DNA from 4 places in the Mammaliicoccus sp. D-M19 genome. Region 2 is predicted to be linked to each of the others. Evidence: riboswitches for the same ligand, from Rfam matches in the RefSeq annotation. Region 2 holds a riboswitch; each other region holds the start of a gene.
What was found. Region 2 has a riboswitch for thiamine pyrophosphate ahead of thiD (bifunctional hydroxymethylpyrimidine kinase/phosphomethylpyrimidine kinase). Riboswitches for the same ligand answer to the same signal wherever they lie in the genome.
Positions count from the first base shown of each region.

Region 1: it holds a riboswitch for thiamine pyrophosphate, as region 2 does, so the genes downstream of both, LQ675_RS10110 (thiamine phosphate synthase) here and thiD (bifunctional hydroxymethylpyrimidine kinase/phosphomethylpyrimidine kinase) in region 2, are expected to answer to the same signal.
Region 3: it holds a riboswitch for thiamine pyrophosphate, as region 2 does, so the genes downstream of both, LQ675_RS01760 (ECF transporter S component) here and thiD (bifunctional hydroxymethylpyrimidine kinase/phosphomethylpyrimidine kinase) in region 2, are expected to answer to the same signal.
Region 4: it holds a riboswitch for thiamine pyrophosphate, as region 2 does, so the genes downstream of both, thiW (energy coupling factor transporter S component ThiW) here and thiD (bifunctional hydroxymethylpyrimidine kinase/phosphomethylpyrimidine kinase) in region 2, are expected to answer to the same signal.

Region 1 is NZ_JAJNHW010000004.1:90,072-92,275, reverse strand. Features, by position in the region: gene thiO (glycine oxidase ThiO) at 1-580, opposite strand, end outside; gene LQ675_RS10110 (thiamine phosphate synthase) at 573-1,157, opposite strand; TPP riboswitch at 1,234-1,342, opposite strand; gene isdC (heme uptake protein IsdC) at 1,573-2,204, shown strand, end outside.
Region 2 is NZ_JAJNHW010000003.1:22,188-24,391, forward strand. Features, by position in the region: gene thiM (hydroxyethylthiazole kinase) at 1-159, opposite strand, end outside; gene thiD (bifunctional hydroxymethylpyrimidine kinase/phosphomethylpyrimidine kinase) at 152-964, opposite strand; TPP riboswitch at 1,062-1,160, opposite strand; gene LQ675_RS15080 (aggregation-promoting factor C-terminal-like domain-containing protein) at 1,286-2,128, opposite strand.
Region 3 is NZ_JAJNHW010000001.1:333,026-335,229, reverse strand. Features, by position in the region: gene LQ675_RS01765 (ABC transporter ATP-binding protein) at 1-853, opposite strand, end outside; gene LQ675_RS01760 (ECF transporter S component) at 865-1,440, opposite strand; TPP riboswitch at 1,531-1,635, opposite strand; gene LQ675_RS14950 (hypothetical protein) at 1,815-1,940, opposite strand; gene auxA (lipoteichoic acid stability factor AuxA) at 2,088-2,204, shown strand, end outside.
Region 4 is NZ_JAJNHW010000001.1:16,554-18,757, forward strand. Features, by position in the region: gene mutS (DNA mismatch repair protein MutS) at 1-231, opposite strand, end outside; gene thiW (energy coupling factor transporter S component ThiW) at 372-872, opposite strand; TPP riboswitch at 938-1,029, opposite strand; gene LQ675_RS00080 (YlbF/YmcA family competence regulator) at 1,038-1,469, opposite strand; gene miaB (tRNA (N6-isopentenyl adenosine(37)-C2)-methylthiotransferase MiaB) at 1,470-2,204, opposite strand, start outside.

The DNA of each region.
Region 1 (2,204 bases), on a different contig from region 2:
TTGCAGTGAGCACTTTAAACGAATCGTTTAAGCGATGTATGGATTTAACTTCAGTATGATAAATGCGTTCAATTCCTTTATACTCAATAGATTTCAATAAAGCTTTAGCATATTGATTGGCATTAATTTGGCCATCAAATGGAATATAAATCGCTTTATGATTATAGGAAATCGTATGATTTGAAAGGTGACGAAGTGATTGACTATTTAATGTAGTAACTGAACGATCACGTTTATTTAAAAAACGATATTGCTCAGTTAAGCTGTCGATATCATCTCGTGATGCGGCCATTTTAATTAAACCGTGTGCTTGATAATCAATATTGATATTCGTCTCTTTATATAACGTGTGACTGAGTGATTCGAAATAATCTCTCGAACGTAATGCAAGTTGATAAAGGGGTGTATCTTCAATAAATTCATTTTGTGCACCTAACATCCCACCAGCTTTATAAGATGCGTGTAATCCAGGAACATCTCGATCTATCACAGCGATAGACAACGAATCATTTTTAAGGGCTAATTCACGCGCAATAGACATCCCCATGACGCCAGAGCCAACAATTAACATGTCATACATATGCAAGCCACTCCTCTCTTAATAACTGAATTTCACGCGAACTTCGATCTCTGAAAAATGATATTGCACAAACACCTTCAAAGCCATGAGGCAACGACTTAATAGAATGCGTATCTATGCCACCAATTGCATAAACAGGAATATCTATAGATACTGCATCCTTTATGTCTTTAGAAGACCTTGGTTTAAGACCATCTTTAGAACACGTTTCAAACACGTGACCAAAGAATACGAAATCTAAAGACCACTCACGTGCGCGTTTCACAGTTTCAACTGAATGTGTAGACATACTAACGGATATATGAGGGTGAAGCTTTTTAAATTCAAATGCTTGCACGTCATCTTCACGAAAATGAATAAAATTTAAATCATATTTTTCAAGTATGGTCATATCAGAATGAATCATTAATTTCGTTTGCGAAAAGCCATTTGCTAATAAATAATCAAACGCCCAGCATAGATCATCATGTGTCATAGGCACTCTCAGTAATAACAAATCAATCTCTTCTGCAATCTCTATATAATGTTCTAAATCATCAACATCTAAGTCTTTATACGGTGTAACAGCAATAAACAATGAAATCACTCCAAATAAAAAACGCTATTTTTCTGGATAGAAAAATAGCGTAAAAATTTAATTATAAGTATAAGTAAGCTTATATACGCCACTTTCCTACGCCAGTATGAACTGGATCAGGTTCAAGGAATCCCGAAGTCACTACTTCAGTCTCAGCCTATAATAAGGCACTTCCAGTGGACATTTATTCAGTTATTACATCCATTGTACATATAAAAGTAAGAATGTTCAAATTTATATGTTATTTAGTTACAACCCAAATTATTCCATTCTATTAATTTTTAAATTTTGCGAAATAAAATTTTGATAACTAACTATTTATTAAAATAGAAAATAATATTGACATTGATAACTATTATCAATTAAATTATAAGGTGGAAGGAGAATTTCAAGAAATTTACAAAGGAGGTATATTATGAAAAGGTTTAAACAAGTTTTAAATATTGGGTTATTAGTACTTATTTTATTATCAGTAGGCGTAGGTAAGGTGGCTTCTGCTGATGTTAAGGATGGTACTTATGACGTTGATTACACAGTATTGAAACATGGTACTTCAGATGTTTCGATTGCAAATGATTATTTTAATAAACCAGGTAAGTTAGTAGTTAAGAATGGCGAAAAGCAACTTCAATTAACGATGAATCACAGCCATTGGATTAAAGGTATTACAGTTGATGGTTCTGCTGAAAGTATCGTAAGTGAAGACAAAGGTTCAGACGTTAGAACGTCTAGCTTTAAAGTGAATTCTACATTTGGCCAACTTGCTGGAACAATTGATGTTTATATCAATGAAAAAGTCGATGGTAAACCGTTCTTATACGATAACAAATACAAAATCACATTTGATGTGAAAGAACCTTCTGGCCAAGCTGCGGCAGTTTCATCTAGTGATGCTTCAAAGAATTCAACAGCAGCATCTTCTAGTTCAAATAGTAGTACACCAACTAATGGATCTGCAACTTCTTCACAAGATGTGAAAAATCCTCAAACGAGCGCAGGCACACCGGTAATGATTACAGTCCTTCCAATTGTTGCAGGTATGTTATT
Region 2 (2,204 bases):
TGCTGCTTTTGAAAATTCTTCTGCTTCTTCAGGTTCTTCACTCATTGCGGGGCTTGCGCCTAATGAAATTAAACCATTAGCTGTAAAGTTTTTAACGACATCATTTGTATAACATACGATTAATGGACTATTTTCTCTAATATTTGTTAATTTACTCATAATCTAATCCCTCTATCTTTTGGTATACAAAGTGGTTCACTGGACCTCTACCTTTGCCTATTTCAGGTGTATATTGAATAGCTAACGTAATAAATCGTTTAGCTACTTCTACCGCTTCCTCAATTGAATGACCTTTAGCTAACTCTGCTGTTATCACTGCACTAAATGTACAACCTGTTCCATGTGTATGTTTCGTACTAAATCTTTCACTTTTCCAGCTTTTCACGCCATTCTCAGTAAATAAATAGTCGATTGCATCCCCGTCCAGATGTCCACCTTTTATAACAACACCTTTAGATCCAATTTCATTTAAGAAAAATGCACCAGCTTTATTAATTTCTTCTTCAGTTTGAATTTTAAATCCAGTAATATCTTCTGCTTCTGGAATATTAGGTGTAACAACTGTAGCTAATGGTAGTAATATTTCTTTAAGTTTCCCTTTCCCTTCATCATCCATTAGCGCATCACCACTTTTAGCAACCATTACTGGGTCAATAACATACGGCTTTCCAGATTGTTCAATAAATGGTTTAATCGTTTGCATCATTTCTTCTGATGCAATCATGCCTGTTTTTATAGCATGTGGCACTTCATCATCAAAGACACTTTTTAATTGGCTTTCAATAACTTCAACAGGTAAATGGTAAACATCTTGTACACCTAAACTATTTTGTGAAACGATACTTGTAGCAACAGCCATTCCATAAACGCCTGATGCATGAAATGATTTTAAGTCCGCCATAATACCCGCTCCACCACTTGGGTCCGTTCCAGCAATTGTTAATGCTATATTCGGTTTTTTCATTGTAATCCACCTCAAATTTATATTTATAATTCTATTATTCATAACTTCATAAAAAATGACCTCTTTCATAAGAAAGAGGTCAATTAATAGTTGTAAAAACGTTCATCGACCACTTTCCTACGTTGGCATTATCCAAATCAGGTGTTAAGGGACTGAATTTAATCATCTCAGCCAAATGGCGCCCCTAGCAGTCACTCATATATTCAGTTTACTTAAGATTATCAAATAGACGTATTGTGGTCAAATTAAAAAATCGCCTAGGATATTTCCTAGACGATTGGATTAATTAATTTATAACCACTTTAGATTAAAGTGTATGGCTTACCACCATCCGTTAGCTTGACGGAAAGCAATAGCAGCTGATTCTGAACCGTAACGGTTTTTAGCGTAGTTTAACATACCTTGAGTTTGTGTAGCTACTGATCCAGTACCCCAAGATTCTTTAGTTTGACCAAGACCTTGGTAACCATTTGGACTTACTGCATTTGGATTACCACTTGATTCTGGTAATACAATCGCATTCCACATAGCTTCTGAACCACCAGCAGCTAAGAATTGAGCTTTAGTAGATCCACCAGTGCTAGCTGTTGAAGTTTGAGTAGTTCTAACTTTTTGAGCTGGTGCTTGGTATGATTGTTGAGCTGGCGCTTTATATGTTTGTTGAGCTGGCGCTTTGTATGATTGAACAGGCGCTTGGTAGCTTTGTTGTTGAGCTGGAGCTGCAACTTGTTCTTGTGTTTGTTGAACTGGCGCTTGTTGTGCTACAGGCGCTTTAGCTGGCTCAACTGATTGAGCTGGAGCTTGTAATGATAAAGTTTGTCCAACAATGATTAGATCTGAAGATAAGTTGTTCCATGCTTTTAATTGAGATACAGTTACATCGTATTTAGATGCAATTTTACCTAAAGTATCTCCTGATACTACAGTGTATTCTGTAGTTGATTCTGAACTTTTCTCGTTAACCTTGATTACTTGGTTAGGGAAGATTAAGTTAGATTTTAAACCATTTTCTGCTTTGATAGCACTTACTGAAGTACCGTATTGTTGTGAAATACTACCTAAAGTATCACCAGATTTTACTGTATGTGTTGCTGCATCGGCTGTAGCTGTTACCCCTGTAGTAACTGCAACTGCCGCAGTTGAAACTGCTAATAATTTTTTCATGATTGAATGTTTCCTCCTGTAAGGTTTTCACTTTTTATATGATTTTTACTGTTTAAACTATACCACTTATTTTTAT
Region 3 (2,204 bases), on a different contig from region 2:
GTCCAGTTATTGTAAGCCATTCGCCACTTGAAATCGTTAATTCATCTATACTAAATAGTTTTTTGGAGCCACGTAGTACATCTAACTGCTCTATATTTAACAACGGATTGTGCTCAGTAGTCTGTTTAGTTAATTTTGGGGCATATCGCCATGAGTTAGGATGCCATACACCGTATTCATTTAATATGTCTGTATGATGATCTAATATATCTTGAGGTGTACTATCATGTGTGATTTCACCATTTTCATTCATCACGATGACTCTATCAACATAATTCCAAATATAATCAACTTTATGTTCCACGATTACAACGGTTTGATTTGTCCAATGATCCATAATCAAATCCCATAGTTGAGTCGTTGATTGATGATCAAGCATTGCTGTCGGTTCATCAAGAAATAACGTATTTGTATCTTGTAATAATATAGAAGCAATCGCTAATTTTTGTTTCATACCACCACTTAAACGATTGATTTTTAGTGAAGGGTCAGCATTTAAATTTACCTGTTTCATGACATTTTTTATAAATCCGTCCATTTTATCAGGTTCGATGTTCATATTCTCAAGCACAAATGCTAATTCTTCTTTAATCTCAGGCATACAAAACTGCGTATCTGGATCTTGGAAAATAACACCCGGAAGTGAATCGATATTGATTGAATCTACTTTCATCGGTATGTCCATCGATCTCGGTATAATACCGCTTAATATATTTAATAATGTACTTTTACCAGATCCACTTGGACCTAGTAACAGAACTTTTTCTTTATCGTTAATATTGATGTTTAAATTTTTAAATATAATGCGTTCATCATCAGGATACTTTAGTCTTAAATTTTTTAGTGATAACAATTGAATAACTCCTATAATAAGTCATAATCTTTTTTAGATGCTGGTCTGAACAATTTCGTAACACCAGTTTGGTCAAGTGCTTTTACAATTGCATAGCCTAATGCACCCGCAACGATTGCACCACTTAAAATTCTAATCGTAAACATTAAAATAACATTCCATAAAGCAACGTCACCTAAGTAATTATAGAACCAATCAATTGGTAACGTAATAATACCTGCAGCCATTCCAGCTATTACTGCAACTGATAATTTTCTTGATTGATATCGAACAGCTAGGAAGATGATTTCACAAGCTAAACCTTGTAATAATGCATATATAAATGTTGGAATATCGAATTGCCCCATTACAATTGTTTCTCCAGCGCCAGCAGCAAATTCAGCAAGAATGGCAACACCAGGCTTTTGAATAATTAAATAAGTGACAATTGCTGCAATAAACCATACACCATATACAGATTGTTCTAAGTGTAGACCAAGTGGTTTTAAAATTTCATAAGGTATCCATAAGAACTTATAAATGATTGCAAACAAAGCACCAATTAATACAGTTACTAAAATATCTGATAACGTTAATCTTTTTGACATGTTAAATTCTCCTTTTATATAAAAAATGTGCACTCCTATATCTAAATAGAAGCGCACAAAAATATTGTTATCATTTAAAAATGAATATTATATGATTTACGAACACTTTCCTACGCTAGTATCATCTAGATCAGGTACAAAGGGTTCAGACCTTTTCATGTCTGTCTCAGTTTCAAAACACCCCTAGTGCATTTATTAATTTGTTATCCATACGATAAGTCTTATTAATCTTTTTGTCAATAGTAAATCATAAAAATAAAATTAATTTCTTAAATAAATGATTTGTAAGTCATTAAAATAAATTCAAAATAAAATCGGGAGCGAAATCGCAAATTGTGATTTCGCTCCCGACTAGGCACGATAATGAAATTTATTTATTCGAATGTGTCTTGTATATTTTCTTTTGTTTCATCTTGACCTTTGTTGTTGTCTTGCTTATTTTCTTGTTCTTTTTTCTTAGCTTTTTCTGCTTCTTCTTTATGCTTATCATTATGAGTCATAATAACACTCCTTTAAAATTTATGATATTATTATATACCCAACTACATATAAGTTTTAAACTTCTTGCTAGTACTTGGGACTGATTTTCAATATAATTAAAGACAATTGAAAATGAAACAATTATAATGTTCAATGAGGTGAAGAACATGGCTATAAAGAAAAAAAGCTGGGAAGTTCATTTTAGTCGAATTATAGGTATATTTATTTTGATTACTGGATTACTTATACTTTTTAATGCACCACGTATTAAAGATTATAATATC
Region 4 (2,204 bases), on a different contig from region 2:
AATAAGTTTTTCGATATATCCAGAAGCAGAATGATACGGTACCCCACACATTGGAATTGGATCTTTCTTAGCATCTCTTCTTGTCAGTGTTATTTCTAATACTCTTGATGCTTCAATTGCATCATCGTAGAACATTTCATAAAAATCACCTAATCTGAAAAATAATAATGTATCTTGATATTGAGATTTTATCTTTAAATATTGAGCCATCATCGGCGTTGGTTTAGACATCTTTATTCACGTTCCTTTTTTTAACTTTCGATTTATCTATTTTATCAAAATTTCTACTATTAAACGAGTATGTTTATTTATTAAGAAAAGAGCGTGATATAGCAATATATGCTTCACGCCCTTTAATTCATGATATAACTTTAAGTATCATTTTTTAATTTCTTTAATATGCCTCTTTTTTCAAAAGCTTTTAATAATATATAACTCGCGATAGCGCCTATTAGACTACTAAAGAAAAATGATAAAAATAACGGCCAAAATGCAATTTTCCCTAATCCTAGTAACCAACCTAACGGAATACAAACGAAGCTACCTATCATACCAGTGCCTAGGACTTCTCCTAAAGATGCAATTGATAATTGTTTACGATATTTATAGAGTAAACTTGCTAATAATACGCCTATCATACTGCCTGGAAAAGCAAAAATCGTGCCTAAACCTAATAAGTTTCTAATAAACGAAGATAACAAAGCTTGTGCTAAGCCATACCATGGTCCAAGAAATACAGCTGATATGACATTAATGAAATGTTGCATTGGTAATGCTTTTATTGGGCCTATAGGTATTGTAATAAAAGTACTAAACACAACATTTATCGTTGTTAATATTGCAGTTAAAGTCATTAATTTTGTCTTCTTCATTATATTTCCTCCAAATAAAAAATCATTAGTCTACGTATTGGCAGACTAATGATTAAAAGCATATATAATCTTTAGTTGCACAATCTCTACGCCAGTATTACCTGGATCAAATCTACACGTATCTTCTCAGCCTTTTTAGGCACCGTGTGTGCAATATATTAAATCTTAATTTGAACAGCTACTTGTATTTGGTGCATTTCTAACTGCTGCACCTGTTTCACCAGTAAGTTGATTACCACCTGTTGATTCAATAATTTCATTTGTAACTGTATGGCTAATTGAATGAGATACCATTTGTAAAAGTTCATTAACTTCAACTTGCGCTTCTTTAAATTCACTTACAATTGGCATTTCATCTAATTCTTTTTCAATGTTTTTTATTTTTTCTTCAACCATAGCTAAAGCTTTATCTTTACCATAGTTTTGGAAATTAACTGCTTGTTTTTGTAAAGATTTCAAGCTTGCCATTTTTTCTCTGACTGTTTGATTCTCATGAATTTGCGCTTCTGCACGTTTAAAGAAATCTACTTCTTCTGTTTCTGACATCATTTTTCCGAGTTTACGCGCTTGTTCCAAAATATCATCTTTTGTATACATTTAATGTACCACCTTTTCTTTAGATACAACATCTATAAATTCACCATTTAATGAATATTGTTTTGCTTCAGTAATTTTTACTTTTACGATTTTGCCGATTACATCTTTTGGTGCTTTAAAATTAACTAATTTATTCTTTTCAGTATAGCCTGCTAGTACTGCTTCATCTCTCTTACTTGAACCTTCGCATAAAACAAATACTTCTTGTCCTTCATATGGTTTCAATGATTCTGCAGCATATTCGCCAACTACTTTATTTAATCTTTGAAGTCTTGCTTTTTTCTCTTTATCAGGCACATTATCTTTCATCTTAGCTGCTGGCGTACCTTCTCTCGGAGAATATACATACGTGTAAGCATGTTCGAAACCAACTTCATGATACAACTTTATTGTTTCTAAAAATTGTTCTTCTGTTTCATTAGGATAGCCAACAATGATATCCGTTGTCAATGCTACATCTGGAATTGCTGCTTTTATTTTTTGAACTAATTCTAAATAGCTTTCACGTGTATATTTTCTACCCATAATTTTTAACACTTGGTTATTACCAGACTGTACTGGTAAATGTATATGAGGTACGATATTACCACCATTAGCAATCACTTCAATTAAACGATCATCAAAGTCCCAAGGGTGACTTGTCGTAAAACGTACGCGCGGTATATCGATTTTAGTGATGTCATTTAACAAATCGCCTAAACCATAATTTAAACCGTCAATATCTTTACCGTATGC